Acidicapsa acidisoli: one gene and its partner. The protein of the gene in region 2 binds, or shares a complex with, the protein of the main gene of each other region. Links are inferred from orthologs where the notes say so. Each region holds a gene or a part of one and is shown on either strand. Other genes may lie near its edges.

Evidence for each region.
Region 1: the proteins of tsaE (region 2) and OHL23_RS09240 are in contact, whole or in part, in a crystal structure (PDB 6N9A), measured with the Thermotoga maritima proteins. The link is inferred for Acidicapsa acidisoli from one-to-one orthologs. Residues at the interface, in WP_004082108.1 of Thermotoga maritima: Leu37, Gly38, Lys46, Lys57, Val59, Lys60, Ser61, Thr63, Phe64, Thr65, Leu66, Met67, Val69, Pro71, Tyr82, Arg83, Leu84, Asp86, Asp88, Phe89, Asp93, Ile128, Asp130, Glu131, Arg134; in WP_004082750.1 of Thermotoga maritima: Cys10, Asp11, Arg49, His50, Leu82, Gly84, Gly135, Gly136, Glu154, Thr155, Leu156, Asp157, Asp158, Ser159, Glu162, Asp165, Lys166, Arg169, Leu170, Tyr175, Lys213, Thr214, Leu217, Tyr218, Gln221, Arg222, Asn324.

The regions. Positions count from the first base shown.
Region 1 is NZ_JAGSYI010000001.1:2,285,361-2,300,936, reverse strand. The notes cover bases 5,881-8,854. They hold OHL23_RS09240 (tRNA (adenosine(37)-N6)-threonylcarbamoyltransferase complex transferase subunit TsaD), read right to left. Parts: upstream 7,999-8,854; coding sequence 6,763-7,998; downstream 5,881-6,762. Other genes in these bases: OHL23_RS09235 (carboxypeptidase-like regulatory domain-containing protein), read left to right, coding at 8,207-8,854; OHL23_RS09245 (carboxypeptidase-like regulatory domain-containing protein), read left to right, coding at 5,881-6,756. Outside these bases: OHL23_RS09265 (acetyl ornithine aminotransferase family protein), read right to left, coding at 1-141; OHL23_RS09260 (DUF4337 domain-containing protein), read right to left, coding at 535-1,080; cysS (cysteine--tRNA ligase), read right to left, coding at 1,104-2,606; OHL23_RS09250 (AMP-binding protein), read left to right, coding at 2,733-5,411; more of OHL23_RS09245, read left to right, coding at 5,614-5,880; more of OHL23_RS09235, read left to right, coding at 8,855-9,199; OHL23_RS09230 (DUF3309 family protein), read right to left, coding at 9,210-9,365; OHL23_RS09225 (CCA tRNA nucleotidyltransferase), read left to right, coding at 9,557-10,984; OHL23_RS09220 (BaiN/RdsA family NAD(P)/FAD-dependent oxidoreductase), read left to right, coding at 10,977-12,152; OHL23_RS09215 (hypothetical protein), read right to left, coding at 12,226-13,017; OHL23_RS09210 (superoxide dismutase), read right to left, coding at 13,168-13,791; OHL23_RS09205 (glycoside hydrolase family 15 protein), read left to right, coding at 14,197-15,576.
Region 2 is NZ_JAGSYI010000001.1:2,433,574-2,449,174, reverse strand. What follows is about bases 7,845-10,843. They hold tsaE (tRNA (adenosine(37)-N6)-threonylcarbamoyltransferase complex ATPase subunit type 1 TsaE), read right to left. Parts: upstream 9,589-10,843; coding sequence 9,100-9,588; downstream 7,845-9,099. Other genes in these bases: OHL23_RS09770 (NAD(P)H-hydrate dehydratase), read right to left, coding at 9,585-10,843; OHL23_RS09780 (trans-sulfuration enzyme family protein), read left to right, coding at 7,881-9,029. Outside these bases: OHL23_RS09810 (nucleotidyltransferase family protein), read right to left, coding at 1-135; OHL23_RS09805 (RapZ C-terminal domain-containing protein), read right to left, coding at 141-1,568; OHL23_RS09800 (universal stress protein), read left to right, coding at 1,772-2,662; OHL23_RS09795 (Ig-like domain-containing protein), read right to left, coding at 2,745-4,484; OHL23_RS09790 (mechanosensitive ion channel domain-containing protein), read right to left, coding at 4,867-6,603; OHL23_RS09785 (PLP-dependent cysteine synthase family protein), read left to right, coding at 6,869-7,822; more of OHL23_RS09770, read right to left, coding at 10,844-11,288; OHL23_RS09765 (multicopper oxidase family protein), read right to left, coding at 11,351-13,027; OHL23_RS09760 (phospholipase C), read right to left, coding at 13,171-15,000; OHL23_RS09755 (HlyD family secretion protein), read right to left, coding at 15,247-15,601. UniProt on the Escherichia coli protein: Required for the formation of a threonylcarbamoyl group on adenosine at position 37 (t(6)A37) in tRNAs that read codons beginning with adenine.

The DNA of each region.
Region 1 (15,576 bases), 150 kb from region 2 along the record:
CTTGGCCACCAGCGGATAGGAGCGGGTATAGCTCGGGGAAATCACCCGGTCATCATGTTCCACAGCAGCCTTGGCCTTCGGTCCCGGCAGAGAGCACTTCAGTTTGGGTCCAAATTTTTCATATAAAGCAGCATGCGACATAGCAAAATCTCCTTAAAAGAAATGAGCTTCAGCAATATGTAGAAATCCCGCCACTCCCAGCTCTCAGGAGTCAGGAAAGCAATAGCGCGGAAATGGATTGGATAAAGTAGACGATGAAGGAGCCAGCAAACTAGTCGCCGGCGTAAAGGCTCGGCCTGGTCCGGCTTGGCAGCACACGCAGATGCCGCCGTGGTCCTATCGCACGCGCCCTCAACCTGCTCCAGCGTTTCCTGGCAGGGGTCGCGAGTCGACCATGGCAAAAATACGTGTGCATTGAGCCCTCTGAATGAAGTCCAGATGGCGTGAGCATAGCACGTCGCGACCGAAAAGCGGTAGCACTTCTAATTCCATCCTTACGAATGGAGAGCGCTCAGGCAAGAAAAAATACGATATCTATTTCAGCAACAATACAGAAGCGGACGAAATAACTCCAGCGGCGCCAAAAATCAGCCCAAGGAGCCAATAGGCACGGTTGCGCGTCAACAGAGTAATCGACGCAGTCACCAGAGCAATCTCCAGCAGCGCCTCGCCCAAATCAAAGCGGTCTGCCTTGGCTTCGGCGTGTTCCACCTTCGTCTCCAGCGCCTCGGCCTTCTCCTGCTCTTCCTTCAAATCGTCTGTCCATTTCGCTTGGTGGTCGGCGTAGCTCTTCGCGATCTTTTGCGCCGCCTTGGCGTCTGTAGGGGCGATCACCGAAAGCAGATCGGCAGCCAGCGCCGTATCGCTCGACCGGATCTTCTTCGCCTGATAAAGATTCCACTGGTCCGTCGCCTGGTTTTGAGTCAACACAGCCTCTGTGTGCGTCCGATGCCCCAGCACCGTGGTGATGGCCACCAGCACAGCCAACACACTCATCGTGAAGGCCACTGGCCGCATCGAAGGCTCGTGTGCGCCGTGCTCGGCGTGTTCCTGCAACTCCCCTGCTTCGTTGGCTTCCATTCCATGCCCCCATACTCGTCCTGCTACTTCCGCTTCCAGCGGACGCCGTCTTTGGCGTCCTCAATGATTACACCCTTGGCCGCCAGTTCGTCCCGAATCTCATCTGACCGCCGGAAATTCCGCTGCTTTCGCGCCGTATTCCGTTCCGCAATCAGCGCCTCGATATCCGCATCAGTCAGACCCTGCTGCACCAGCACTTCCGGAGCAACCTTATCCAGCAGTCCCTGGCTCTCCGCCCAGGCCAGCGCCGCGCGCGTCGGCTCCGCGTCTTGATCGGCGATCACAGCAAAGACCGCGTCAAACTTCTCGAGCACCGCCAACACCCGCTCCCGGTCTCCAGCCAGAACAGTCCCCAAATCAAGCGCCGAATTCATCATCCGCACCAGGTCGAAAATCGGCGCTCGCGCCTCTGCCGTATTCAGATCATTTTCGAGTGCAGCGAAATAGCCAGCTTCCGCCCGGTCCGCCGCCTCCTGCAGCGCCACGGTCGTCCCTTCAGACAGCGAAGCTTTCTTGAGACGCGCAACAAAGGTTCGCAGCCGATCAATGGCATTGGTGGCTTCGGTCAGCCCCTCAAACGTAAAATTGAGCTGGTGCCGATACGGCACAGAAACCAGCGCCATTCGAATCGCCGAAGCCTTGTATCCCTTCAAAAGCAAGTCTCGGAGCGTGTAGAAATTCCCCTCCGACTTCGACATCTTGCGCCCGTCCACCAGCAGAAAACGCACATGCATCCAGTGCCGCGCCAATGGCTTGCGCGTCACCGATTCAGACTGCGCAATCTCGTTCTCATGGTGAGGAAACATCAGATCTTCGCCACCGGCATGCAGATCGAAGCTCTCACCCAGATACTTCATCGCCATCGCTGAGCACTCCAAATGCCAGCCCGGACGCCCAGTGCCAATCACCGTCTCCCAGCTTGTCTCGCCCGGCTTCGTAGCCTTCCACAAGGCAAAGTCGCGCGCCGAGTCTTTTTCGTACTCGTCGACATCCACGCGAGCTCCGTCCGTAATCCCTTCCAGATCCTTCTTACTCAGCTTGCCGTACGTCGGAAACGCCGCCAGCCGGAAATACCACGATCCGTGATCGGTCCCGTCCCCAGCGCCATCGCCCGTCCGGTATGCTGCGCCGACCGCCGCCAGCCGCTCAACGAGATCAACCATCTCCGGAATGTGCTCCGTAGCCCGTGCAAAAATCTCGGGCTGCTCGATCCGCAGGGACGCCAGATCATCCAGAAACGCCCTTTCGTACAACGGGGTGTACTCGCCAATCGGCACTCCTGCCGCGGCTGCATTGCGAATAATCTTGTCGTCCACATCCGTAATGTTCATCACATGGCGGATGCGAGTCCCTTGCAAACGCAGGAACCGCCGCAGGACGTCAATCTGCAGAAAAGTCCGGAAATTGCCGATGTGCCCGTAGTCGTATACCGTCGGCCCGCACGCATACATCCGCAATTCCTTGCCGTCGGAGGGAGTCAGCTCGTCCAATTGTCCGCTGAGGGTGTTGTAGAGGCGAAGAGGCATGTGTCTTGAGTCTTGCTTGAGGCTACGGTCAGAATCCCCGCAGTTTAAGCCTTTTCGATTGTATCAGCGCAGGATTCGGGATCGTACCGATGAGATTACCCCAATTGCCGAAGATATGATGCTAATGTGCGCACTCATCTCGCCAGCTTGGTCGAGGACTTCCGCCGCCACGCTGCCGAGACAGCCGTGGTCGCTCACCGTGGAATCCGGCGTTACCGCACCACCTACGGCGAATTAGCCCTGCTTGCAGGCCGTTTCGCCGCTGAGCTCGACCGCCTCGGCATGGTCCCCGGTGAGCGCGTCGTTATCTGGGGCGCAAACTCGGCCGAGTGGATGGCCGCGTTCTTTGGCTGCCTGCTCCGCGCCGTCATCGCCGTACCGCTCGATGCTGCCGGCTCCGCTGACTTTTCCGCCCGTGTAGTCAAGGACGTCGCCCCCAAACTCATCATCGGCGACCGCAATCTGCTCCGCGCTATCCCGAACATCGACAATCTCCCGCACATTGAGCTCTCCAAACTCGGCGATCATCTGCCTCAGGAGCCAAACTTCGCAGTCAGCGAATCCGTCACCGCCCAAACCCCCTTTCAGATCGTCTTCACCTCCGGCACCACCTCTGAACCCAAGGGAATCGTCCACACCCACGCCAATGTCCTTGCCAGCTCCAGCCCCATCGAGCGCGAGATGGCAAAGTTTCGCTTCCTCGAACGCCTGGTTCATCCCATCCGCTTTCTCCATACCTTGCCGCTGAGCCATGTCTTCGGACAGTTCATGGGTTTATGGCTCCCTCCGCTGCTGCCCGGCGAGATACACTTCACCGATCAGGTCGAAGCGCGACGTCTAACCGAACTCATCCGCCACGAGCGCATTTCCGTTCTTGTCGCCGTACCGCGCGTACTTCAGTTGCTGCGGACACATCTCCTTAAGCGCTTCGAAGGCCTCGCGGAGCAGATGGAGCAGGGCCCCGAGTCTTCACGGTTGAGGCGATGGTGGCGCTTTCGCAGAGTCCGTCAGGCCTTCGGATGGAAGTTCTGGGCAGTCATCTCCGGGGGGGCCGCCGTACCTCTCGAGCTCGAAACGTTCTGGCACAAGATGGGTATTGGCCTGATCCAGGGCTACGGCATGACCGAAACCACTGCGCTCGTGACCCTGAATTACCCCTTCAAGATCTCCCAGGGCTCTATCGGCAAGACCCTCCCAGGGCGCGAGGTGCGCCTGAGTGAAGACGGAGAGATCCTCGTGCGCGGCGACATGCTGGCCACGGCTACGTGGCAAGGCGGCGGCATGCGTCAACGGGAAGGAGAATGGCTCGCCACCGGCGACCTCGGCGAACGCGACGAACGCGGCGAACTTCGCTTCCTCGGCAGAAAAGGCGACATGATCGTCACCGGCGCTGGCATGAATGTGCATCCGGACGATCTCGAAGCAGCCATGAAAAAGCAGCCGGGCATACGGGAGTGCGTCGTTATCCCCTTCGAAACCTCGAATGGCGTCGAGCCGGTCGCCGTCGTGCTGTCTTCCGGGAATGAAGCACAGCTTCACGACGCGCTGCTCGCCGCAAACCGGGAGCTCGCCGATTTCCAGCAGATTCGCCGGGCGCTCCAATGGCCCGAGCCGCAATTCCCGTTCACCTCCACCGGAAAGCTCCTGCGAAGAAAAGTCGCCGAATGGGCATCCCAGTCAGTCCGGACCCAGCGACAGTCCGATCGGAACTCGGCTCAAACGGGAAAAGACCTCCTCCTCGACCTGATCGCTGAAGTCACCGGTGAACCCTCCGCAACCGATGACGACAGCCTGCGTCTCACGGAAGATCTTCACCTCGACAGTCTTGGCCGCGTCCAGCTCCAGACAGCCCTCGAACAACGCCTCGACCGGGAACTGCCCGACGACGCACTAGCCAACATCCAGACGCTCGGCGATTTGCGAGCAATCGTCTCAAGCGCAGTCGCCCCTGAATTACCGCAAACGCCGACGCAGATGCCTGCACAGGTCAGGACAGCGTCTGTCGTCGCAGATACGCAAGCCGTGCACGAAACCAGATCAGTCCCAGCCGAGGATACGCCAGCGCCGGAAAACCGCGCACCTGGCATCCCGGACAACGATCTGAAATCGCTTACCTCCGAGCCGCTCTATCCGAAGTGGCCGTTAAGCTGGCCTTTTGCCATGATCCGCGGCGTGTTTCTGGAACTCCTGATGCGGCCTCTCGTATGGCTGCTCGGCGCTCCACGCATCGTTCGGCTGACAGGCGAGATTCCAAACGGCCCATTGCTCGTCATCGCCAACCACCGCAGCGCATACGATGGCGCACTCGTCCTTTACGCACTGCCCGGCAAGCTCCGTCGACGCGTCGCCATCGCCATGTCCGGCGAGATGCTGCTCGACTACCGGATCGGCCGCAACCAGGGGAACTTCCTGCTCAACTTGCTCGCCCCACCGCAATACTGGCTCGTCACAGCGCTTTTCAATGTCTTCCCAATGCCCCGCATGCACGGCTTTCGTAAGAGCTTTCAGCACGCAGGCGAAGCCATGGACCGAGGATATTCCGTTCTCATCTTCCCTGAAGGCGCCCGCTACCACGAAGGCGAAATGCGGCCCTTCCGCCAGGGAATCGGCCTAATCGGGCAGGAGGCGCAGATTCCCATACTTCCAGTCACACTTGTCGGGCTCGATGAAATGTACCGGACCCGCTGGTTCCGTTCGCGCTCGCTCGAAATCCGCATCGGCAAGATCATTCCAGTAGACGAAACAACCGACCCCGCCGAGTTGACAGCCAAACTCGAATCGGCCGTTCGGGATCTTTGCTCCTGATCATCACGCCTAAGGTCAAAGAAAGATCAAAGCTTGTTGAAAGTTGGCGGATTCCCCTGCATCTGCAAGCTACGATTTCCGTCTAACTCTACAGTGACCTTTTTATTGGCGGTTATTCTCTGAATATGACACCCCCAAGGCTCCGCGCTTAATGCGGCAACCGGTTGGAAACAAGATAACTCTGGACAACAGCGCGAGGGGCTTGCGTAGTCAGACCCTGCGGAATCGCCGCCTGTCACGCCCGGCGCGCCCCGCCCTACTGCTTGTCCTTTGTTTCCTCGGATCGAACATTTTCGCGTGGTCGCAGAGCTCAACCTCAGCCCCGAGCCTGTACCTTCCAGATGCCCCGGAAGCGCAAGCTGCATCCCAGTCCTCAGCCCAGGTTTCACCCTCAAACCAGTCGTATGAAGCCCAAACAGGTAGCATTCACGGTGTCGTCGCAGATCGCGATGGGGCCGTTTACCAAGGCGTTCAAATCACTCTGACCCAGGCAGTTCCTGGTCCCACTCCAGCGAACACAACAACATCCGACAGCAACGGACAATTTCAGTTCTCAAACGTCCCACCAGGCTCGTTCAAACTCACAGTCTCCTCGCAAGGATTCAACACCCAGATCATTTCCGGGGTTTTGCACCCCGGCGAGAGCTACCAGGCGCCAGCCATCGCATTAGCCTTCGCAACCGCCACCAGCGAAGTTCAGGTCACTGCATCCAGGGTCGAGGTAGCCCAGGAAGAGCTCCACGAAGAGGAACAACAGCGCGTCTTCGGCGTCATCCCCAACTTCTACGTCGTCTATGCGCCCGATGCCCCGCCGCTCAACACGCGGCAAAAATTCCACCTCGCGTGGAGATCCTCCATCGATCCCTTCACATTTGCGATCTCTGGCGCGTTCGCCGGAGTCGAGCAGGCCGACAACGGATTCAGCGGTTATGGCCAGGGTGCGCAGGGATACGCCAAGCGATTTGGAGCCAACTACGCCGATAGTTTCATCGGCACCATGATTGGCAGCGCCATACTTCCTTCGATCCTGAAGCAGGACCCCCGCTATTTCTACAAGGGCACCGGGACCGTCCGCTCCCGCGTCCTTTACGCCATCGCCAACTCCGTCGTTTGTAAAGGCGACAACGGACAGTGGCAGCCGAATTACTCCGGCATCCTCGGAAGCCTCGCAGCCGGCGGCATCTCCAACCTCTACTACCCAGCCAGCGATCGCGACGGAGTCACTCTCACGATTGATGAGACTCTCCTCGGCATCGCCGGAAGCGCCGCCCAGAACATATTTCAGGAATTTTTCGTTCGCCGGTTTACCCCCAAGCTCCCCAACTACCAGCTCACAAAACCCTGACACCGCTCATGCCAAGGCCAGCCGCGGATTGGCTTCCAGATCCCATCCCGCAAACTCTCCTGCCAGAAAGCGCGGCCATGCCGCAGCCGCAATCATCGCCGCATTATCTGTCGAAAGCGCCAGCGTAGGGAAAGCCACCGGCAGCCCTCGCTCCGCGGCCTCCGCCGTAAATCTCACCCGCAGCTCCCGGTTAGCCGCGACACCACCCGTAACCAGCACCGAAGCCGCACCCACCGCCTCCGCCGCAGCGAAGGCCTTCCGCAACAAATCACCCACCACCGCATGTTGAAAGCTCGCAATCAGGTCCAGCGTCTGCTGGTCGCACAGCCCCTGCGCATCCAGCCATGTGGGATGCCGGCCGGACTCGCTCATCGCCATCAGCGCCCGCCGCCGAACTTCGCAGCTCTCGCGCAACCCATGCAACTCCACATAGCGAAGCACCGCCGTCTTGATCCCTGAAAAGGAAAACAGAAAATGCCGGTCAAGATCGGCAATCGGCGCTGATCGCGCCCCCTTGGTTCGCGGTGCTTTGCCTTCCAGGTGCGCCTTGGTCTTGATCTGCGCAAACCCAAACGGCACGGCTTTGGGGTTGCCGAACTGCGCCAGATGATCGATCCACGGTCCGCCCGGATAACCCAGACCCAGCAGCTTGGCAACCTTGTCAAAAGCCTCGCCAGCCGCATCATCCAGAGTTCTGCCAATCAGCGAGTACTGCCACGCACCGAATTCAGCTGCTCCAGAGACCGGAGGCCGCGCCAGAAACAAATGCGTATGCCCGCCGGAAACAACCAGCGCCAGCGTCGGCATGGGCAACCCCATTTCCTCCGAACCCGCCAGACTCGTTCCGCCCAACCTTCGCTGCCGGTCCTCCAGCAGCACGGCGTGAATATGCCCCTCAAGATGATTGACTGCAATCAGAGGAATCCCGCGCGCAAAAGCCAACGCCTTCGCGTAAGTGATTCCCACCAACAGAGCCCCGGCCAGCCCCGGTCCATTGGTAACTGCGACCGCTTCCAGATCGTCCAGACCGCAGCCAGCCCCAGTCAGTGCAGCTCGGGTAATCGGCACAATATTGCGCAGATGCTCCCGGCTGGCCAGTTCCGGCACCACTCCGCCATAAGGCGCATGCATCGCAATCTGAGAAGCCACCACTGACGAGCGCGTCCACGCACCGCGCTCGACCACCGCTGCGGCCGTCTCATCACACGAGGATTCAATGCCAAGAATGAGCCCGCTACCCATAAGCCTCTAGTTTACGTGGAATGCTTCCCGAATTGAGTATCTGCAATCTTGCCGCAAAACGCGCCAACGGGAAAATGCGCTGGGCAGGCGCCGCCGTCGGATAAAGAAACTAAGATTTTGCGGCAGTGACCGCTCGTTCCCAGCGAATTTTTGCACCTAACGTCCACTCTCCGCTGTCTTAAGTTGCGTGAGGAGGACGCTCTTCGACGTGGGCACTCACCGATCGCTTGGCACACTTCTGATCCTCGTGTCGGTCGCGCTTCCGGCACTGACACAGAACGTCTTAGCGCCTGGGCCACAGACCGGAACCATCATCGGGACTGTGGTTGCGGTTGATGACAGCGTGATTCCGGGCGCAACGGTGGTCCTTGATGGCCCCTCTCCCGGCGATCGTCAGACGGTCGAGTCGAATGAGAGCGGCTTCTTTAAGATTGACCGTCTGAAACCGGCGACACCGTATCACATCACCGTCAGAGCAAAGGATTTTGCGAACTGGTCCTCTGCCAGCATCGTCCTCAAACCTGGCCAGTTCCTTAACCTCGGGGACATCACGCTGCAAATTGAAGTTGTCGAAACCACCGTCGCCGCTGTTTCTCCTGAGCAGCTTGCGACCCAGCAGGTCGAGATCGAAGAGAAACAGCACGTGCTGGGCTTCATCCCAAACTACTACGTGGTCTACGATCCCAACGCGGCCCCACTCACGTCAAAACTGAAGTTCAGGCTCGCCTTCAAGACCTCAATAAATCCGGTCACCTTTGCCGGCTCCGCTTTCATTGCTGGCATCGATCAAGCGGCGGGCACTCCCAACTACGTTCAGGGTGTGAAGGGATACGGGCAGCGTTTCGGCGCAAATTATGCGAATGGCCTGACCGATATCATGATCGGCGGCGCAATTCTGCCCTCTCTCCTGCACCAGGACCCGCGCTACTTCTACCAGGGAACCGGCACAACCAAGTCTCGGCTGCGCCACGCACTCACCACTCCGTTCTGGTGCAAGGGAGACAACGGCCGCTGGCAACCGAACTATTCCTCCATGGGCGGTTACCTGGGCTCCGGCGCCATTGCAAACACGTATTATCCCGTGTCGAATCGCGGCCCCGGGCTGGTCTTCGGAACTTTCTTTGTGAACGTGGCAGCCGACATGGCGAATGGCGTTCTCCAGGAGTTCGTGCTTCGCAGGTTCACGCCCGGCACCAAATAATCTCGGGCTGTTAAAAAGCGCCGAGCAAATAGGCAATGAGGATAATCAGCAGAATCGTCCCGAGGCCGATTCCAGCTCCACCGCCGTAGCCCCAGCGGCCATACCCGTAGTACCCGCCGCCCCCGCCAAGAAGCAGAATCAACAGAATAATGATGATCAGAGTCATTTGCTCTCTCCTTTTCTTTCGTATCGCCTGGCCAATACCAAGCCGGAGTAAAATCCACGCTCCGGCCAAACCGTTGCCTGCTCATAACAACCTAGGATTTCCCGCAATCCGCGCCTGAGCAAGGTTGGTCATTCCGGTGGGAATATCTTCTCGCCGTCCAAAACAGACCATCCGGGCGACAATAGAGAGTGATGTCTTCCGCAGGCCTACAATCCGCCGCCGGCCTTGCCGCAGCCAGCCTTGCGGCGGCCAGAACGATCCTGCAAAAGCTGCGGAATGAGGGGCACCAGGCCTACCTCGCAGGCGGCTGCGTGCGCGATCTGGTCCTCGGCCGCGAGCCCAAAGACTACGATGTTGCTACTTCCGCCACGCCCGACATCGTCCTAGATCTCTTTGCGCGCACCTTCGCCGTCGGCGCACATTTTGGCGTAGTCCTCGTCTCCGCTGAATTCGACGGCGTACCCACCCTCACCGAAGTAGCCACCTTCCGCTCCGACGGAGCATACTCCGACGGCCGCCATCCCGACCAGGTCCGCTACACCACCAGTCCGGAAGAAGACGTCCAGCGTCGTGACTTCACCATTAACGGTCTTTTACTGGACGGCCTCACTGAAAAAGCAAACATCCGCAACGCAGTCCTCGACTACGTCGGCGGTCTCGCCGACCTCCAATCCGGCCTAATCCGCGCCATCGGCTCACCCCACCGCCGCTTCGAAGAGGATCACCTGCGCATGTTGCGCGCTGTCCGCTTCGCCGCCCGCTTCCAGTTCGAGATCGACCCCGCCACGCATTCGGCCATACAATCGCTCGCGCCAAAGATCGAAGCCGTCAGCCGCGAACGAGTCCGCGACGAACTCACTCGCATGTTGACCGAAGGCCACGCCCGCCTCGCCTTTGAACGACTCGACGCAACCGGCCTTCTCGCACAGGTTTTACCCGAAGTTTCCCGCATGAAAGGTGTAAACCAGCCGCCGCAATTCCACCCCGAAGGCGACGTCTGGACCCACACCCTCCTGCTCCTCACCCAGCTCGAATCAGGCTGCCCCATGACCCTCGCCTGGGGCGCGCTGCTCCACGACATCGGCAAACCCGCAACCTACCAGCCTCCGTCAGGCCCAGGTGACAGAATCCGCTTCAACGGCCATGTCGAAGTCGGCGTCCGCATCGGTGCGGAAATCTGTCGCCGCTTACGCTTCTCCAACGACGAAACCGCACAGATCCTCGCCCTCATCGAAAACCACATGCGCTTCGCCGATGCCCCGCGCATGAAACCATCGACCCTCAAGCGATTCTTCCGCCTCGACCGCTTCCCCGAACACCTCGCCCTGCACCGCATGGATTGCCTGGCGTCCAGCCTCGATATGAAGGGCAACCTGGACAACTACCACTTCGCCCGCGAACACTACGAATCCATGCCTCCCGACGAAGTCCGTCCCAAGCCGCTGCTTACGGGGCGCGAACTGATCGCCGCAGGCTATCGTCCCGGAACAGCCTTCAAAACCATGCTCCACGCCGTCGAAGAAGCCCAGCTCGAAAGCGTAATCCACACTCCCGAAGAAGCTCTGCACCTGATTCGCACTCAATTTCCGCTCCCCGAAGACCATCCATCGCATGCCTGATCCGATTCGAAGCTACGACGTAGTCGTCCTCGGAGCCGGTGCCGCGGGCCTGATGTGTGCCGCCGTCGCCGGGCAGCGCTCACGGCGCGTCGCCCTGCTCGATCACGGCAGCCTGCCCGGACGCAAGATCCTCATCTCCGGCGGAGGCCGCTGCAACTTCACCAACATCCACTGCGCGCCCGACCGGTTTCTGTCCGCCAATCCGCATTTCGCCAAGTCCGCGCTGGCGCTCTACACTCCGCGCCACTTCCTCGAACTGGTCGAGAAATACAAGATCTCCTATCATGAAAAAACCCTCGGCCAGCTCTTCTGCGACCACTCGGCCCACGCCATCCTGAACCTGCTTCTCGCCGAGTGCGAAAAGGGCCGCGTCGATCACGTATCCGACGCCCACAGCATCCAGGTCGAGCGCTCCAGCAGCGGCTTTCGTCTCGAATGCGCCAAAGGCGAGTTCCGCTGTGAATCGCTCGTCGTCGCCACTGGCGGCCTGTCCATTCCCAAGCTCGGAGCGACAGCCTTCGGCTACGACCTGGCCCGCCAATTCGGTCTCGGGATTGTCGAACCACGCCCCGCGCTCGTCCCCTTGCTTCTGGGCGGAAAAGAATCAAGCTGGACCCAGCTAGCCGGAGTTTCGACCCTCGTCCGAGCCAGCGCTCCGTCAACGAAAACCAGCTTCGTCGAAAAGCTGCTCGCAACCCATCGCGGTCTCAGCGGCCCGGCAATCCTGCAAATCTCGTCCTACTGGAAACGCGGTGAGCCAATTTTCGTGGATTTAACACCAGATCAAGCGATTCTAGCGCCAGTCGTGCAAGGCCGACGCGACGCTCCAACCCTGCTCAAAGCCCTGCGCGAACACCTGCCCCAGCGTCTCGCCGAGCACCTCGCCCAAATCGCCGCACCTCAAGGCTGGTCTAACGCCGCCCTCGAAGCCTGCGAACGCAGCCTCCATCATTGGCCGTTCTATCCCACCGGCACAGAAGGCTACGCCAAAGCCGAAGTAACCGCCGGCGGCGTCGACACCGCCCACCTGCAAGCCCGCACGATGGAATCGCGCAACGTCCCGGGTCTCTTCTTCATCGGCGAAGTAGTCGATGTCACCGGCCACCTAGGCGGCTTTAACTTCCAATGGGCCTGGGCCTCAGCCGTCGCCGCTGGTAAAGCAGTCTAAGCATCCTGAGTCATCAAGCCCACAGAAGTTGTCATCCTGAGCAAAGTGAAGGACCTGCCTTTCAGAGACGCGTCTACTGTTGCTGCGGCTGCGGTGCCTGCCCCTGTGGCTGAGCCGGTTGCTGTTGCGCAGGCTGCGCGGGAGCCGGAGGCGGCGCTCCAGGCTTAGCCGGAGGCGTCAGCTTGAATCCCTGCCGCACCAGCGCAAATCCCTCGCTCGTCCATTCCGCCTGCAGCAACTCATTCGTTGGACTTGAAAACAGCTCCGTCTTGTTCGCATCGTAACTCATCGTCAGATGGTGCACGGTAAGCGGCTTGCCATTCAAAGTTCCCTGCATATCGGCATTCGTCACAATCCGCATCGCCGAAATCGAACCTGTCTGCTTCGGCACCAGCGCCCACATGTTGGCGTTGTTGTACGCCGCACCCAGATTCAGCAGCACCTGCAACGCTCCCGGATCGAAATCCGGCATAAACACAGCATGCGGATGCATCACGAGCGGGGTTGTTGTCACGCCGCCGTTCGCATCGATCTTCATCAGAAACTGGGCGCCCAGCTTCGAGGTGTCAACCGTCGCCTTAGCTCCATTCACCTCGCCTTTCAGCTCCACTTTTGTCAACCGGTAGCCCGTATCCAGAGACTCCTTTTCCGAGAACTTATAAGTGAGCCCCGGCATTTTGATATCAGCGTCGGAAATTGCATCAAAACCGGCGGCCGACTTGTCAACCTTCAAATTCGCCTTTCCAACGCTCTTGCCGTTCTGACTGATCTCAAAACTCTGTGCCAGGCCGGTTTGAGAACCGGCCACCGCTCCAACCAAAGAGACAACGCCAATCACGGCAATACGCTCAATCCAACGCATCATGATTCACTCCTATTAAATTGGACCCAATTCCACAGCATTGGTTGCGCAAAAGCAAATGGGGGCGAGCCAGCGCCCACCCCCATTCAGCAACAAAGTTCAGACCAGCAGGGATTTTCTATTCCCTGTTCCATGTTCCCTTTTCCCTGCCTTTTACCCCTTTGCCGTCGCAAACCGCTTGTTGACCTCGGTCCAATTCACCACGTTCCACCAGTTCTCCAGGTACTTGGGACGGAGATTCTGGTACTTCAGGTAGTACGCATGCTCCCAGACATCATTGCCCAGAATCGGATACAGCCCTTGGGTTAGCGGAGAATCCTGATTCGCAGTGCTAATTACCTTCAGCTTGCCATCGGCAAATACCAGCCACGCCCAGCCCGAACCGAACCGCTTCGCGCCCGCATCGTTGAAGGCCTTCTTGAAGCTCTCAAAATCGCCAAAATCAGCGGTAATCTGCGCCGCAATCGCCCCCGTCGGCTCGCCCCCGATACCGGCAGTACCCACCGGGCCCATGATGTTCCAGAAAATCGTGTGGTTGGAGTGGCCGCCGCCGTTGTTCTGCACTGCCGCGCGAATCTCCTCCGGAACCGATGCCAGATCCCGCACCAGGGCGTCTACCGGCTTCGCCGCCAGTTCAGGATGATTCGCCAACGCGGCATTCACATTGTTAATGTATGCCTGATGGTGCTTGTCGTGATGGAACTTCATCGTGTCCGCATCGATAAAAGGCTCGAGAGCGGCATAGTCATAGGGTAGGGGTGCAAGTTCGTAAGCCATCTTGGTGTCTCTCCTCACTTGGATTGTACTGGGCCGCCACGAGCCCAGGTTGAGTGTTGCATCAAATTCAGATTCCGCTTCCAGTTCAGCCCATCCAACTCAGTCTGAGTCCGCCACTTCCGATCCAACACGGCGGAATAACCGTAACCATTCCCGCCGCTGCACTCTCATAGATACGGCCAGACCGATTCCGCTTCAGAATTCGATGCTGGAGGTGCTATTCGATAGATGCGATCCTTTGCCGCGATCCTTCTATCGCAAGGTACCTCCAACTTTGAAGGAACTTCTGCCCCGTTTGAAACATCTGAGGTGCAGACGTCGGAAGGTCCGGAAATTTCATCGCCTGTTCAACTTGACAGGCATACAAATAGGGTCTGTTCAAAAAAAACGACGAGAGGTCCGTTCTTGATTCAGGATACGTTGCAGGCAACACCCCAGGACTCCCTGTACCGATGGCTCGATCAGCACGGCGAAGCCTTCGGATCCCCCGGCATGAAACCCCGCTGGACCTCCAGCGTAAAGGATGCCGTCGGCACTGCATATTCCGCGTCCAGCCGCATTTGGTTCACCGTCTCCCACGGCATTCTGAACGAAATCTACCACCCTACCATCGACTGCCCGCAGACCCGCGACATGGAACTGCTCGTCAGCGACGGAAGCAGCTTCGTTCACGAAGAAAAACGCGATCTGATCCCGACCTTCGAATACATTCATTCCGAGGCTCTCGGCGTCCGCTACACCAATCGCGACAAGGATGGCCGCTACCAGCTCGTCAAGGAAATCATCTGCGATCCGCACCACAGCGTCGTCCTGATGCACGTCCATCTCCAGCCCGGCCCCAACGGCAGCGAGGCGTTCCTCGACACCCTCAAAATCTACGCCCTTATCGCTCCGCACATGGATGGAGGCGGCGCCGGTAACTCCGCCCGCGCAGTCGACGTCGCCGGACAGAAGGTGCTTCTCGCCTGGAAGAATCGCTGGACCCTCGCCATGTCCGCCGACTGCGGATTCGCCCGCGTCAGTTGCGGTTTCGCCGGATTCAGCGACGGCTGGCGCGACCTCACCGACAATTTCCACATGGACTGGCAGTTCGGCTCCGCCCTCAATGGCAACCTCGCCCTCACCGGCGAGCTCAATCTGCGCGGAAGTCGCGAATTCACCCTCGGCATCGGTGTCGGCGACAGCCATCACTCAGCCCTGTCGAAGACCATGGGCGCGCTTTCGCAACCGTTCCCGCAGAACGCCGCTAGGTTCCTCGAACAATGGCAGCGCGCCGCCAGCCCCTACATCCTGGCGACGAAATCCGGCGACCGCGGCCTCCTCATGCAAACCAGCCACAACATCCTGCTGGCCCACGAAGACAAGACCTACTCAGGAGCCTTCGTCGCCTCCGCCTCCATCCCCTGGGGACAGGCCAAAGGCGACGACGATCTCGGCGGATACCATCTTGTCTGGACCCGCGACATGGTCCAGACAGCTTCGGCGCTGCTGGCCTGCGGACGCGTCGATACCGCACGCCGTGCGCTCGTATATCTCGCCTGCACCCAGCGCCCCGACGGCAGCTTTGCCCAGAATTTCTGGATCGACGGCCGTCCCTACTGGACCGGTGTTCAACTCGACGAAGTCGCCTTCCCGCTCATCCTCACCTGGCGTATCTGGAAAGCGGGCGGCCTAGGTAACTGGGATGTTTTTCCCTTCATCGAACGTGCCGCGGGCTTTCTCGTCAGAAACGCGCCTGTCACCCACCAGGAGCGCTGGGAAGAAAACTCCGGCTATTCGCCGTCC
Region 2 (15,601 bases):
ATCGCGCACGCCGAAGGTCCGCAAGCGGTTGAGAGCTATCTCAAGGAGCGTATGACCCGCAACTTCCACGAGCGCCTTCGGACGGTCATCTGTGAGCGGCCGCAGGCGCGTGCCGAGGCCGGCGGCCAGGATCATTGCCCTCACTTGCCCATCTTCTCCAGCTCAATGTGACGGAGAACCACTTCCACGCCGCCGCTGCGGCGCAGGTGCCTTGCCAGCTTCTCCGCCAGGTAGACGGAGCGGTGCTGGCCACCGGTGCAACCGAAGGAGACCATGAGGTTCTTGAAGCCGCGCGCCTGATAACTGCTTACGCTTGCATCCACGAGGGATAGAACGCTGGAAAAGAAGTGGTGCACGCTCTCCTGCTGATTGAGATAGTCGATTACCGGCGCGTCCTTGCCGGTCAGCGGGCGGAACTGTTCTTCCCTGCCGGGATTTGGAAGACTGCGGCCATCGAAGACAAATCCGCCCCCATTGCCGGAGTCATCCGTGGGAGCTTGACGGTGGAAGGAGAAACTGAAGATGCGTACCGTCAATTTGTCGGCGGAGGATGCAAGACCCTGGAGTTTATCGGACGCCAGCATGGCATTCACCGCGTCCATGAGAGCGGGAAGGGCAACAGGCAGCTTGACGTTGTGGGCGAGCCAGCGCAGGTTTTTGAGCGCGTAGGGCACGCTCTGCAGGAAGTGCGCCTTGCGTTCGTAGAAGCCCCGGAAACCGTATGCGCCCAAAGCCTGCAGGATGCGGATGTACACGTAGGCGTAGTAGTGCTCCATGAAGGCTGCGCGATCGACGTCAATGTAATTGGAAAGGCAATCGAGGTAATGATCGAGCAGTTCCTGGCGCAGCTCTGGCGGAAGATCGGCCTTGCCATCGTAGAGAAGCGAGGCAATGTCGTATTGCAGTGCGCCTTTGCGGCCGCCCTGATAGTCGAGAAAAAATGGCTGTCCGTCGCGCAGCATCACATTGCGCGACTGGAAATCCCGATACAGAAAATAGTCATGGTTCGCGCCCAGCAGAAGCTTGGTCAAACGGCTGAAATCATGCTCCAGCGCCTGTTCGTTAAACGGCACTCCGGAGAGCCGGAGAAAATAGTACTTGAAGTAGTTCAGATCCCAGGCGATGGACTGGCGGTCGAAGCTGGCGCGCGGATAACAGACTTTGTAATTCAAATCGCGGCCCGCTTCGACTTGAAAACGCGGCAATGCCGCCACCACTTTGCGATATGCTTCGACCGCTGGCGGAGCGATGACCGCGCCCGTGCGGTTGGCGCTGAGGAACTGAAAGAGCGTCGTGTCTCCTAGGTCTTCTTCCAGATAGGCGCCTTCACTCAAAGCCTCCGCGTAAATTTGTGGGACAGGCAATCCACGCCGGCGAAAATGCCTGGAGAATTCGAGGAAGGCGACGTTCTCCTCGTGCACGGAATAGAGAATGCCGATGGCGCTGAATGGTCCGCCGGTCAATCGGACGATGGCGCGTCCCGATCCACCAAGCTCACCTTGTAGCGGCTGAACCTCTTCGGCCGGTAACTGGTAATACTGCTCGAAAAGCCGCTTTAGAACGTCCATGAACCTCTTTTGGGGAATTGCTCGATTGGCGAATTGCTTGACTCGCCTCACTAAGATATCCAGCCTGGGGAAGCAGATGCAAGGTCGTGACTCGGCGTTGCAAACGCGGCCTTCCCATCGCGCGGAATTCGTACTATTGTTGCTGCAATTGAGAAATTTGTAACAGTGCCACAGCACCGCGAATAACAGGTCAGGAGGGCGCCATGGCTGCTTCCGTACCCACCGCAACTCCCGCCAGAATCAAGCTTGATCGTCTGGTGGTGCCAATCGATTTCTTCCCGTTGTCGAACCTTGCCTTGGGGTACGCCCGCCGCATTGCTCAGCGACACGGAGCGGAACTGATCCTCGCCCACGTAACGCAGCCGGTCAGCCCCATGGCCGTTCCCGAAGCCGCGTGGTATCACTTGGAAGCCGCACAAAACAAAGAAATTCAGCAGTTGGAACAAATAGGCGTCAAGCTGCGAACCGAGGGCATCAACGCGCGAACGCTGGCGCTCAGCGGGCTACTTCAGGAAGAGATTCCATGCTGCTCCCAACAGGCATGCAGCGATCTAATTGTGCTGGGGGCCGACATCAACTCCGGAATCGAGCGCCTTCTCTTCGGCTGCGATTCCGAAGTCCTGCTACGCACTGCCGGCTGCCCGGTGATGGTTGTCGGCCCGAAAGCCCGTCCTGCGCCGGAACAGGAGTGGCATCCGCACAATATCCTCTGCGCCAGCGATCTCCGCCCCGAGTCCGCCGACGCTGCGATTTTTGCGTGGCGGCTGGCGCGGCAGTACGAAGCCGCCTTCACGCTCCTTCATGTAGAGCCTCGAACTCCGAAGCACTCAAGCAAAACTCGGGAGGACTTTGAGAAGGCGATCACAAAGATTTTGCCGGAGGGCGATACTCCAGTCGCGGCGCTTCAGGCTGTGCCAGCGCTCCATTCGCCGTGTGCGACGATTGTCTCCGAGGCGAGAGAGAGAAACTCCGACTTCATTGTGATCGGAGCGCATGCCTGCTCCCACGCGGCGACGCGGCTGCAGCGCGGCATAGCTACGCAGGTTATTGCGGAGGCTTCCTGCCCGATTCTGGTGCTGCATATTCCGGATTGAGGTGCGCTGAATTGTTGCCGGAAGACAAACCGCCGGTCAGGAAAGCAGACCTGACCGGCGGTTTTCGTTATAAGTTATGTTTTTAGTTGAAGATTGCTCCCACCGATACGTTGGAGGTAGGGTTGGTAGTAGATGTGTCGTTTCCGACAATAACCGAGCAGCTGTTTGGTCCAGCTGCGTTTATGGGCACGGTTGCGGCACAGTTGTACGACCATCCGCCGAACGCGACCCCTTTCTGGGCTGGAGCAGTCAAAGTGATTGTGGCGCCAATCGGGTATGGCGCCGAGCAAACCGAGGAGGTGAAGCCAGCCGCAGCGTAGCCAGGTCCGCAGTGGATGACGTCGGGGGTGCCCGTGGCAGACGGGGCTGTGACTAGCCAGTTACCCGTAACATTCGGATTCAGGCCGGCATTGAAAACAGTCAGAGTCACCAGCAGGGGATCTGCGATAGTTTCATTGTTGCACGATCCTACATTCGTCGGTGTTGGCGCTATGTACGGGCAAGCGAAGGTCACTGCCGGGCTGTACACAAGGGTTCCGTCCGGGTTCGTTGCCGTCACGTAAATGCTCGTGTTCCCGGTCGCATACGCGGTGACGAGGCCGCCGTCGGTCAGCGGAGTACTGGGCGGGTAAGTCAGAGGACCCGATGCTGTCGTGACTGGAAATTCGGTTTGCAGATCGGAAATCCAGTACACCGGCGAAGTGAACCCGTCCCGGGTGATACCGTTCGTAATATCCTGCACCGTTGGTGGAGTGGAGAAGGTTCCATAGGCGAGGAATTGCGTCGTACCATACAGGTTGCCGGTAGAAACTGAAGTCGGCAAGATGGTGATGGAAAGCAACGGCTCCGCCTGCGAGGATGCAGTTACCGAAATGGCGGCGTTCGCCGTCAATACGGTCCCATCGGGATTGGTCAGCGTCGCCGTGATCACTGTTGAGCCCGGGCTAACTCCCGCAACCGTCCCCGCTGACGGAGCAGGACTAGTTGTGACCGTCGCGATCGTAGGAATGCTAGAACTCCACTTAACCTGTGGCGAGTTTGTTACATCTTGATTAAGCCCGCCGCTGGCAGTTGCAATCGCGGTAAACTGCCCGGTTTGACCCGTTGCAGAGAGCGTTTCCGCAGCCGGGCTGATAGTGATTGCGGTGAACGGTTCGGATGTCCCGCCCGTCACGGTGAAGGTCGCAGTACCCGTAACGACAGTCTTGTCAGAGTTGGTCGCTATGGCCGTAATGGTAGTAGTACCCTGGCTCACTCCGGTGGCGAGCCCGCCGACGCTGATCGTTGCAACCTGTGCACTGCTGGAACTCCAGACCACCGAGCCAGTTAAATTCTCTGTAGCGCCCGAGGAAGTCGTTCCAATGGCGATGAACTGGCTGGTTTGGCCAGGGGATGCAACCGATTGGGTGCCGGGAATGATGGCAAGCGAGGTCAGGGTGCTGCTCGTTGGGCCAGTGCCGCCACCGGTGACCGTGATGGACGCCTCGTTACTGGTGATCAGGCCACCAAAGCCCTGGGTACTGGCCGTAATCGTCGTTGTGCCCGCACCCACGCCGGTTACCACTCCGGCGGGGCTGACGGTCGCGACGGACGTGGCGCTGGAGTTCCAGCTGACCGCGCTGGTTATGTTCTGGCTGGAAGAGGGATGGCTTCCGTGGCCGTACGTCCCAGTGGCCGTGAGTTGCGCCGTGGTGCCCGTTGCCAGCGATACAGTCGCTGGAGTCACCTGAATGGAATCCACGGTGGTACTACTGCCACATCCGATAAATGGCACTGCGAGGCTGGCCAAAAGCAACGCCCTCAAGCAAAAACGACCCAGCATAGAACTCTCCTCACGCTAGAAACGAGCTGGGAGATGAGAATTCGCAGCCCAGCCCTGGCTTCTGTTGCTTGGTAGTAGCAAGTTCATTGCCAAGTTAGCGCCGACCGTAACTTCGCGGAATTACAGCATTGCCAATCCGTCGCGATTCGGAAGTGTAACCTCCCGTATACCCGGCAGGCCTGGCAGATACGTCCGTTTACAGGCTTCCATAAGAGGAGGAAGCTGCAGACGGAAGCCATTCGCATGCCTCTGGCAGGGACGGTTCGGCCCGCCGGGTTCTGTCCGCCCGCAATGTGGACTCAATATTTAGCCGCGAAACCTGGGGCAGAAAATAACCGGCTGGGCCATCCACTTAAATCCGGGAGACTCCGTTACAGCAAGATCAACTGGGACTCACATTTTCCGCTTCGGCCGCCACGTTCGGCGGATGTAGTACGTCAATTACCTTTTGGCAAAGACGATTCCGCATTTCAAACCGGTCGGAAGCACGTGTAACATAGCGCACCAGAATGTCGATGCCGGCTCCTGAAGGACGCAGGCTGACGGTCGGATCGGCGGTAAATTGGCTCAAGCCATCCTGGCGCGTGCCCCGTTTCCACTCCCCCTCCGCAACCCGGGCATCTTTCTCTGTTTCCCGCTGCACAACCGCATGGATGCTATCCACCATGGCATAGGCATCATCCGACGCGGGCACACTTACTGAAATCTCATCCCACATCCATTGCCCGGTAGTAGAAAAGTTGAAATACTGTCCCCGAATCGCAAAGCTGTTAATAAAGGTGACTCTTCGCCCAGTTGGATGCCCCTTATCTGTCCAGTTCCCTGTTTCAAGCATTGTTGTCCGGAAGAGACCAATTTCCGTCACCTCTCCGCCTACACCATTGATCTCTACCCAATCTCCAACCCGAATGCCATGCTTACCCATCAAGACAAACCATCCGAAGAAAGCGATAATAAAGTCCTGCATAACTACAGTGAAGCCCGCGGTAGCCAGGCCCAGAATCGTAGGCATCTGCTCCGGCGATCCGAATACAACTAACAAGACAGCTAGAATACCGACGAACTGTATCCCCAGTTGTAAGATCGTGCGGAGCGTCTGCATTCTCCGCCGGTCCAGTCCAGGTCGAGCCATCAGCCGCACCACCAGCGCATCTCCAACAATGACGCTAATGAGGACGAAAGCGATTAACGCCATCGACCCCAACATCAGGTGCATGACAATGCGGTGCTGCAAAAGCACCTGTGCCGCCCACTTCTCGTATACGGCGGCGAGTTGCTGCTGCGTCTGGATGCGATCGTCATAAAGACTTAACAGCTGGCGCTGCACGCTTCTTTGCCGAATGCTGGCCAACCTCGTCGCACGATCCTGCGCAGCTGCGGGGGCAACGGCGAGCGTGTTTGCCTGAGATTCAAGTGCATTGTGCTCGACAGTGAGCGATTTAACGTCGTTCTGGGCTTGCAGCAACGCCTGAAGTATCAACCGGTAGCGAGCCCGTTGGCTATTCCATGCCCTTATTCGTGATGCCAGCGTGCCAAACCGCGCCGCGGAGACGACCGCTACCTGTGTATCTCCGCGCGATTCACTGTCGTACTTCTTCATCGAAGCTTCATGCTCTGTCAATTCGCTCTGAATCTGCGCGCGATCATCTCCGGAGGCGCGAGCAAGATCCTGCTGCGCGTCTGCCAATTGATCCGAATCCAGGCCTAACTGGGCTTTTGCAATTTCAAGATCGCCCCCATTGCTGCTCCCCTGGTCGCCAGAGTTCGTAGATACGCTCGAATTGCCAGAGACGCCCGACAGGCTCTTAACCTGCGCCTGGTCATCCTGCACGAGTTGCTGCAGCTGTGCGACTTCTTGCGAAAGGGCAAGCGCATCCCCACTTAGCACCCGTCCCTGCACCCTGACAGTAGCCAACCGCAGAGCTGACGCAAAAGCCTGATCTACTTCATGATCGGCCAGGCGCTCCGCCTGATGCGCATACTCATTCTCTTCACTCGTTACAGCCAGAGGGGCAAGAGCCTCAATGGTTTGCCACGGCCGCAGATCGACCAGCGTATTCGTCTCGCCGGTTGTGAGATTCACGCCAGTCTGTCCCTTGAGGAAGGGCAGATGCTCCATAGAGTCGCGTGTTATCCAAAAAGAGACTAAACAAAGTGCGAGGAGCGAGGCGAGAATTATAAGAGAGATAGCCCTGGTCCGGCTAAGTGCGCGATGCAGGCTCCTAACAGGCGGCGGCTCAGATACCGGGGGATGAGTAATGGCCATAAGGTGATTGTCACAGATTAACTTCGTGAGAGAAGATCAAATTATCGTGCATTAGGGAAGTTTGCACGGACGATCGCAATCAGGTCACCGACGGCGGGTGCGATAAACTGAAGACCGCATGTCCATAGCCGGTTCGATTCCCTCTGCTCTGCGCGTTGCTGACGATATCACTCAACTGGTGGGCTCGACGCCGATGCTGCGGCTGGGGCGGATTGCGCCTGCTTCCGACGCGGATCTCTTTGCCAAGCTGGAGTTTCTGAATCCTGGCGGGAGCATCAAGGACCGTGCGGCTTTGGGCATGATTCTGGATGCGGAAGCGCGCGGTCTCCTGCATCGCGGGTCCACGATTATTGAGGCCACCGCAGGCAATACCGGCGTGGGCCTGGCGTTGATCGGCGTAAATCGCGGCTACAAAGTGCTGTTGTTTGTGCCGGAGGGATTTGCCGAGGAAAAGTGCATTCTGATGCGGGGATTTGGCGCAGAAGTGGTGCGAACTCCTGAGGACGAAGGGATGGGCGGGGCGATCCGGCGCGCGAGAGACGCTGCGGCGGCGATTCCCGGAGCCTTTGTTGCGCTGCAGTTTCAGAATCAATCCAATCCGGACTTTCACCACGACACGACCGCTGCCGAAATCTGGGAACAGATGGAGGGCCGCGTGGACGGCTTCGTCGCTGGAGTCGGGACCGGGGGCACGTTTTCAGGCATCGCGCGCTTTTTCAAGGAGCGGAATCCTGACGTGATCAATGTCGCAGTAGAGACGCAAGGCTCCATCCTTCAGGGCGGCGCGCCCGGCAAGCACAAGGTGGAGGGCATCGGCGTTAGCTTTATTCCGGAGACCTTCCATCGCCAGTTCTGCGACCGCATTATCGCCGTCAACGATGAGGATGCTTTCACGATGGTGAAGCGGCTGGCGGCGGAAGAGGGATTGCTGGGAGGTTCAAGCGCAGGGGCGATCGCCTTTGCCGCGGCACAACTGGCCGGCGAGCTGGGGGCTGGAAAACGGATTGCGCTGATTATTCCTGACTCGGCGGAGCGATATCTCTCGAAGAATATCTTTGATGGCGGAGTTTAGGTGCGCACAGCCCGGCACGATAAGCTAAGAACCAGGAGATCGTCTTTCTAACTCATTTATGGCTGAATACAAGTACTCGACTCTTGCAGTGCATGCCGGGCAGTATCCTGATCCGCAGACCGGCGCGGTGAATGTTCCCGTCTATCTGTCTTCCACATTTGAACTGACCGGGATTGGCACAGACAAGGGCTGGGATTACTCGCGCGCAGGCAATCCGACGCGTGACCGGCTGGAAGAGGCGCTCGCGGTGCTGGAGGGCGGAAGCAGCGCTCATGCCTTCGGCAGCGGCATGGCGGCGCTGACGGCGCTGATGGCTCCACTGCATGCGGGAGATCACCTGATCTGCTCGCACAATGTGTATGGCGGGACGGCAAGATTGCTGGACGAGGTAATCTGCCATTTCGGTATCGAGGTCGAGTATGTGGACCTCGCGAATCTGGATGCGGTGGCTGCCGCGCTGAAGCCGAATACAAAATTGGTGCATGTGGAGACGCCGACGAATCCGCTGATGCAGCTTACCGATATCGCGGCGGTCGCAGAGCTGGCGCACAAGGCCGGTGCTGAGGTCAGCGTGGATAACACGTTTCTTTCGCCGGTGTTGCAGAGTCCGCTGGCGCTGGGTGCCGATATTGTGATGCACTCGACGACGAAGTTTCTGAATGGACATTCGGATGGATTGGGCGGAGTTCTGGTGGGAACCAAGCCGGAACATCGCGACCGTTACATTCTGATGCAGAAGGCGCTGGGCGGCATTCTTTCGCCGTTTGAGTGTTTTCTGGTGCTGCGCGGCATCAAGACTCTGCCTTTGCGCATGAAACAGCACGACGAGAATGGGCGCGCAGTGGCGGCATTTCTATCCGCTCACCCTAAGGTGCAGAAGATCTTCTATCCCGGCCTCGCGTCGCACCCACAGCACGAGTTAGCGGCACGGCAGCAGAAGGGATTTGGCTCCATGATGACGCTGGAGCTGGATTCTAAGGATGCGGTGGGGCGGTTTCTCTCTGCTTTGAAGATTTTCCTGAATGCGGAATCGCTGGGCGGGGTCGAGTCGCTGGCTTCGCACTCCGCGACCACGACCCACGCGGGCATGACAGAAGAACGGCGCCAGGCGATCGGAATTACGCCGGAGCTGGTGCGGCTTTCGGTAGGGATTGAGGACAAGGAAGATCTGATCGCGGATCTTGCCCAGGCACTCGAGGCCGTCTAACCGCGAATCTAGAAGCACAGGCCTCGATTCTCGACAGGGGAATCGAGGCCTGTGCTTCCGTTCTCTTGTCTCAGTTCAAGGTCACGACGATTTTGCGAGCATCTCCTCCGGCGGAAGTGACGACGATTTCTCCGTCGGCATGTTTGCGGACGCTCTTGAATTTTTCGCCCCATTCGACAAGGACGATGCCGTCTGGCGTGCGCATCTCTTCCAGACCCAGGGAATCGAGTTGGCGCTCGGCGTCGAGGCGGTAGAGATCTAGGTGCAGGAGCTTGACGGGACGACCTTCCAGCTCGCCTGCGTATTCATGGACCAGCGTAAAGGTCGGGCTGGTGACTTCGTCCGGCTCGGCTGCGCCCAGGGCTGCGGCGATGCCTTTAACGAGGGTGGTTTTACCTGCGCCCAGATCTCCGCGCAGGATCATGAGCCGGGGCGGAGCAAGCAGAGCAGCAAGCTTGCGGCCGATGGCGATAGTTCCGGCGCTGGACTTGGACTCGTACTCGTACGTCTGAGGTCCGGGTTGTAGGGATTCGCTCTTGGTTTCGGCAACTTTGCTCATGACGCTCCTGGAGGTGGGCTTTGGTCGAAGCCGGGGTGAAGGGCGAATTCTGGAGAAATCCCCTGAAGCCAACAATACCCGGCGTTGGCGCCGGAATCGGCGTACTTGCGAATGCTTGACGGATGATAGCGGAAAGCCCTGTGCAAATTTGCGAGAGAATCCGTGGCAAGCAGCGTATGCTGGTCGCCGCCGATTCCGGGCTGGCGGATCGTGATGTCGGCGGCGAGGCCGTGAAGATAGACGGCGGCTTCCACGGCCCGCTGTGGATCGTTGGGGTGCTGGGCCAGGAGGCTCGCGACCATGCCGGTGAGGAGATCTCCGCTGCCCCCTTTGGCCATGCCTGGGTTGCCAGTGGTGTTGACCGCGATTGCGCCGTCGGGATGGGCGATGAGGGTGCGCCAGCCTTTGAGAACCAGAATAATCTGATTCCTGACCGCGAAGTCCCGGGCTACTTGAATGCGATTGGCCTGGATTTCGGCCGTTGACAGGCCGGTGAGGCGGGACATTTCGCCCGGGTGCGGGGTCAGGACCAGAGTTCGGCCTGCGGAGATCTTGCGAAGCAGATCGGGCTGCGTGGCCAGGGCGTTGAGCGCGTCGGCGTCGGCTACGGCGGGCAGGCGCGTTTGGGAGAGCAGGCCGAGGGCGAAATCGATTGCCTCGGGGCTGGTTCCGAGCCCGGGACCAATGGCCAGAACGGTAATGCGATGGAGCAGAGATTTGAGCGCTTCGGGAGACAGATTTTCGGGTGAGATTTCGCCGGTGGATGTTGCGACGAGGGCCTGAGTCATTAACTCAGGCGCGATGGCGGCGACGAGCGGAAGGACGGAGGATGTCACCGCCGCCGTGACCAGACCAGCTCCTGTGCGCAGCGCTGCGAGAGCAGCCATCGCGGGTGCGCCGGATTTGCCGGGGCTGCCACCGACGACTAGGACATGGCCGTACATGCCTTTGTTCGAATCGGGCGGACGCGGCGGGTCGGTGATTGCTTTGGAAGAGCCAGACCAGTGGAGATTGAGACTGGAAACGACAGCTTCCTCGGGTGAGCCGATGGGCGCGACGACGATTGGCTGAAGGAGGCTGCGGGTGAGTTGGCCGAAGACGTGGGCCGGCTTGGGCGCGGTGAAGGTGACGACGGCATCGGCGGGGTAGACGGGGCCTTGCTGGGTGGACGCGGTCGAATCGGCGTCCCAGCCGGAGGGCAGGTCTATAGCCAATATGGGAGCTTGAGCGGCGCTGAATTTCAGCCACTCGAGGGCTTCGAGTGGCAGACCCCGAAGGGGAGGCTTGAAGCCGGTGCCGACGACTGCGTCGAGGATCAGGTCGGCGGATAGCGAATCGACGCTTTCCGAGAGTTCCTGCGAAGATCGGATTACGCGAACGGAGTCGGTGGAAGGATTCGAACCCATTAGTTCGGCCCAGGCCCGCGCGGCGTCGCCTTTCAGGCCTTCGGGGTGGCCAAGCAACAGGGTGGTTACCGTGAGGCCGGCTTCAGCTAGCAGACGAGCGGTCATGAGGCCGTCACCGCCATTATTGCCTCGTCCGCAGAGAATGGTGACACGTCTTGCCGCGGGAAATTGAGCCAGAGTAAAGTCGGCTACCGCCCTTGCCGCAGAGCGCATGAGATCCGTCGACGGAATACCGAACTTCTCGATCGTGACTCGGTCGCAGGTCTGCATTTCGGCGGCGGAGAGAATCTTCATGAAAACCATCGTAGAGCAAGCGGGTGAATGATCCGTCTCGCACGATATGCGAAAGACAAGGATCAGGTTGACTTCGGAGCGGCGACGACTTCAAAAGGACGCATCATTTCGTTGGCGGCGTGCTCCAGGAGATGACAGTGCCAGACGTAGCGACCCGCGTAGCCCTGGAAAGGGATGATGATTCGGGTGACGGTCTCGGGATGAGCCTTGACGGTGTCTTTCCAACCACGCTCGTTAGGCTCGGGTGGGGCGGCATCGCCCATGTAGTGGAAGTTCTTGTAGTTGAGGTAGTCATCCACGTCGAAGGGACGGCGGTCGAGAATCTGGAAGCGGACGAGGTGCAGGTGAATGGGATGGATGTCCTGGGTGGTATTGACCAGGCTCCAGATCTCGGTGGTGTTGAGCACCGGCTTCTCGGTGACCGGCTCATGCCAGTATTGACCATTCAAGAGCATGAGCATGATGCGGGATTGTGGGTGCATGTACTCGTTGAGGGTAAAAGTTCGGGTGCGGACGGCGGCGGACTCCGGAATGCGGTCGATGGTGCGCAGGATGGCTGGAAACTGAGGGGATTGTTGCGGAGCTTTGATAGGGTTCGCCGACGTTTCCGTACCGTTTACGCGGAATTGCAGAATAGTCAGTTTCTGGTCCTGGAGGGTGAATTCTGTGCTGGCAAGCGAGGAAAAGTCGATCAAGAGGTCGGCGCGCTCGGCCGGCGAGAGCATCAGCTCTTTCAGTTCGACGGGAGCGGCGAGCAGTCCCTGATCGGAACCGATCTGATGAAAGGTGTGGCCATTTGAGAGCGAGAAGAGATAAGCGCGGGAGTTGGAGGAGTTGAGCAGGCGGACGCGATAGAGACGCGGCTCGACTGCAAGGTAGGGAAAGATCGCGCCGTTGGCGAGGATGACGTCGCCGTAGATTTCCGGCACCCATGGAGCGGCGGGGTCGCCTGAATCGGGATAGTGTAGCTGGCCGTCAGCGTAGAAGAAGCGGTCGCAAATGGCGAGGGGAATCTCATACTTGCCGTGCGGCAGATTAAGAGCATCTTCGGCCTCGTCGCGCACCAGGAAAAAGCCGAAAAGGCCGGCGTACTGGTTGAGGCGCTCGATTCCCATGGCGTGATCGTGATACCAGAGAGTTGCAGCGTCCTGATTCATGGGGTAAAGAGCGGTAATGCTCTGGCCGGGCGTCTGCCAGTCTTCCGGATAGCCGTCGCTTTCAGGCGGAACGACTGCGCCGTGGACATGGACGGCGGTGCGCACATCGGGCTGATCCTTGCCTGCGCCGTGGAGGGTGTGGTCGATGGGCAGAAAGTGCTGTGTGGGCAGATTATTGACCCACTCGATCAGCAGAGGCTGGCCTTTGTGGGCCTCAATGGTTGGCCCTGGAGCGGAGCTGCCATAGCTCCAGACGCTTGTTTCAGGCAGATTGCGGTGGACTTTGGTCTCAACCCTGCGCATTACAACGCGGTGGTAAGGGATCTGGACGCCAGGTAGGTGGGGGTGCGGCTTGGTCTCGGTGCTGCGGAGCGTCTGCGGAATAGGCAGCGGATCGACGAATCGCGCCAGATGTTCGGGATGGAGCCATGGACGCGGCGGGGTTGTCGTCTGGTTTCCGGCAACTGGAGCAGGGGCCTCGTAGACCATGCCGGGCGCGGGCATCGGGGTCGAGGTTTGCTGCTGTGCAAGGAGGGCGAGGTTGCCGAGCAGGCCCGTCTGCCCTGCTGCCGCAGTCGCCATCAGTCTCGCGCCGCGGAGCAGAAGCTTTCGCCGGGAAGCGTCCATAGGTACAGAATGCCGTTCTTTTGTTTCAATCACGCAAAATCCGCTGCGCGCATTGGAGGAGATGCGCGCAGCGGGTTGAAGAGGAGAGTTACCGAGGCCTACCAGTAACCCTTGTTGTCCCGGCCGTCTTTATCACCTCTGTCGTGCTTGACGATGGCGCCGGTGTTGGGATCGAGGATCAACTTATCGCCCTTGGCATCGAAACGATGGCTGTCGAAATCGAACATTGGCGCGATCGAGTTGGCGATGCTATCGAAGGAGCCACCGGGCTGGACACGCTCCCCACCGAGGAAGTTGTCTTCGATGAAGCGGATGATGGAGGACTGATCGAGCAGCGTGTGATCGACGTAGTTCTCTTTCGCCCAGGGAGAGATGACGAGTAGGGGCATTCGGGTGCCGTAGCCGCAGCGGCCAAGGACGGGCAGGCCGCCTACGCCGTTGAGGGGAACAGTGCGATGCGGAATCTTTCCGTCTTCCGGCTGTTGCGCGCCGACGGAGCAGTTGCTCGGTCCGTTGAGCACGTCGACATAGGGGCTGGTGGAGGGATTGACGATGGAGGGCATCTGGTGGTCGTACCAGCCGTCGGAGTCGTCATAGGTGATGACGACGGCGGTCGATTCCCAGAATGGGCTTTGCTGGAGGGCGTTGATGACGTTGACGACGAAGGCCTGCTCGTCCGTGGGATCGGAGTTGCCGGGGTGAGCATCCTCGAAGGAAGGAGCCTTGAGGAAGGTGACCGAGGGCAGGATTCCGTTATTAAGAGCGGTGAAGAAGTCGTCGGTGTCGTACTGGTGGTTGGCTGGGTCAGGTTTGTGACCATTCGCCTCATAGCTGCTACCGATGGCCGAAAGGGAGCTTGGGCGTGCGTGAGTGAGGTTGGCGGTCGAAGCGTAGTACTGGAAGGGCTCGTGATGCTCAACGTAGTCGTTCTGGGCGACACCGCCGTAACCGGGAACGACATTGGGTGTGGAGCGAGCGCAGCCGGTGGTGCCGTTGGGGTTGGTCAGTTCGAGGTTGAAGCCGCCCTGAAACCAGCCCCATGTGAGACCCTTCGCGTTGAGCAGGTCGCCGATGTTCTTGCCGGCGAAGCTGACGTTATCCGAGGAAGTGTTGGAGCAGACGTCACCGAGGGGCTCAGCGTCGCCGATGAGGGTGAAACCACCCTGGCCGTCGAAGACTTCGTGGCTGTTATGCAGCAGGACGCCGCCACTGACAACGTTGGTGTATTGGGCGAAGCCGTTGGTCTGGCCGGAGATCAGGTTGATAGCTCCTGGGGTGGATGGGCCAAACTGCGACGTATAGGTGTTGTCATTCAACGCGTAGTGGTTGGCGTAGTTCCACATGGCTGTGACTGTATTGCCGTCGAAGTAGCCCATGGTCAGGCCCTTGGTCAGAGCGGCATCGGACGTTGCCGTGGCGGCCGGCGGTGGGCCGGCGGTTCCGGTGGAGCCGGGGAACTGGTCGACCTTGCCGTTGTCATACGCAGTCTGCTCGGGCTTGGGAGCATGATTCTGATCGGCGGTGGCGGCCTGCGTCGGAGCCAGGCGGAACGGATTGGCTGCGCTCGCGCCGTTGAATGCAGCGCCAGAGCCGGATGGCCCGTTCGGATTGGCTGTCAGGAGATTCACGCCCTTTACAGGCTCAAAGCCCTTCGTGGGATCGAGCGGCGTAATCAGGTTGTTCGCGACGTCGTTCCCTCTATGCCGCGAGGGCTCGTAGTTGAAGGGAGTTTCACCTGCGTTGTTTTGCGCTTTAGGATAGGCGCCGAAATAGTGGTCGAAGGAGATGTTTTCGCCAAAGATAACCACGACATGCTTGATCGGGGTCGCCGTTTTGGGTTCGTTCCGATAATCGGCGGCGAACGATGGGGTGGGAATGGTCGCGACAACGAGGATCGCGGATAGGGAAGCTGCAAGAACTTTACGCATGTAACCTCCAGGCCAATGCTGAGAGCAATGACATGAAAGTTGTAGTTTCCTAACGTAAACGCTCTTTGAACGCCGTGTGACAACAGTGCTAATTCATTGAAAGCAAAACGGCCATAAGTAGTTTGTATGGGCGTTCGCTACAGCTCCGGGCACGGATAAACACTTCGACAGGTGAAAAGGGGCGGAGCTAATTCCAGCCCCACCCCTTTTTGCAGCACAGTAATTGTCTGTTGCGTCGCCCACGGATTACTTGACGCGCACTTTGGGCTCGACGGAGAGACCAGGACGAAGCGCATGGTCTTTGTCCTGGTCCGCCAGATCGGTGAAGTCGATGCGGACCGGGACGCGCTGGACGACCTTGACGTAGTTGCCTGTGGCGTTTTCGGGCGGGAAGAGCGAGAGAACGGAGCCGGTGGCGCCGCCAATCTGAGTGACCTTGCCGTGGTAGGTCTTACCTGTGGCGTCGACGTCTACTTCAACGGACTGGCCAGCACTGACGTGCTTGAGCTGGGTCTCCTTGAAGTTGGCGGTGACCCAGATGTCGTCGAGCGAAACCAGGGTCATCAGGTTCTGGCCGGAGGAGATGTTCTGATTGAGCTCA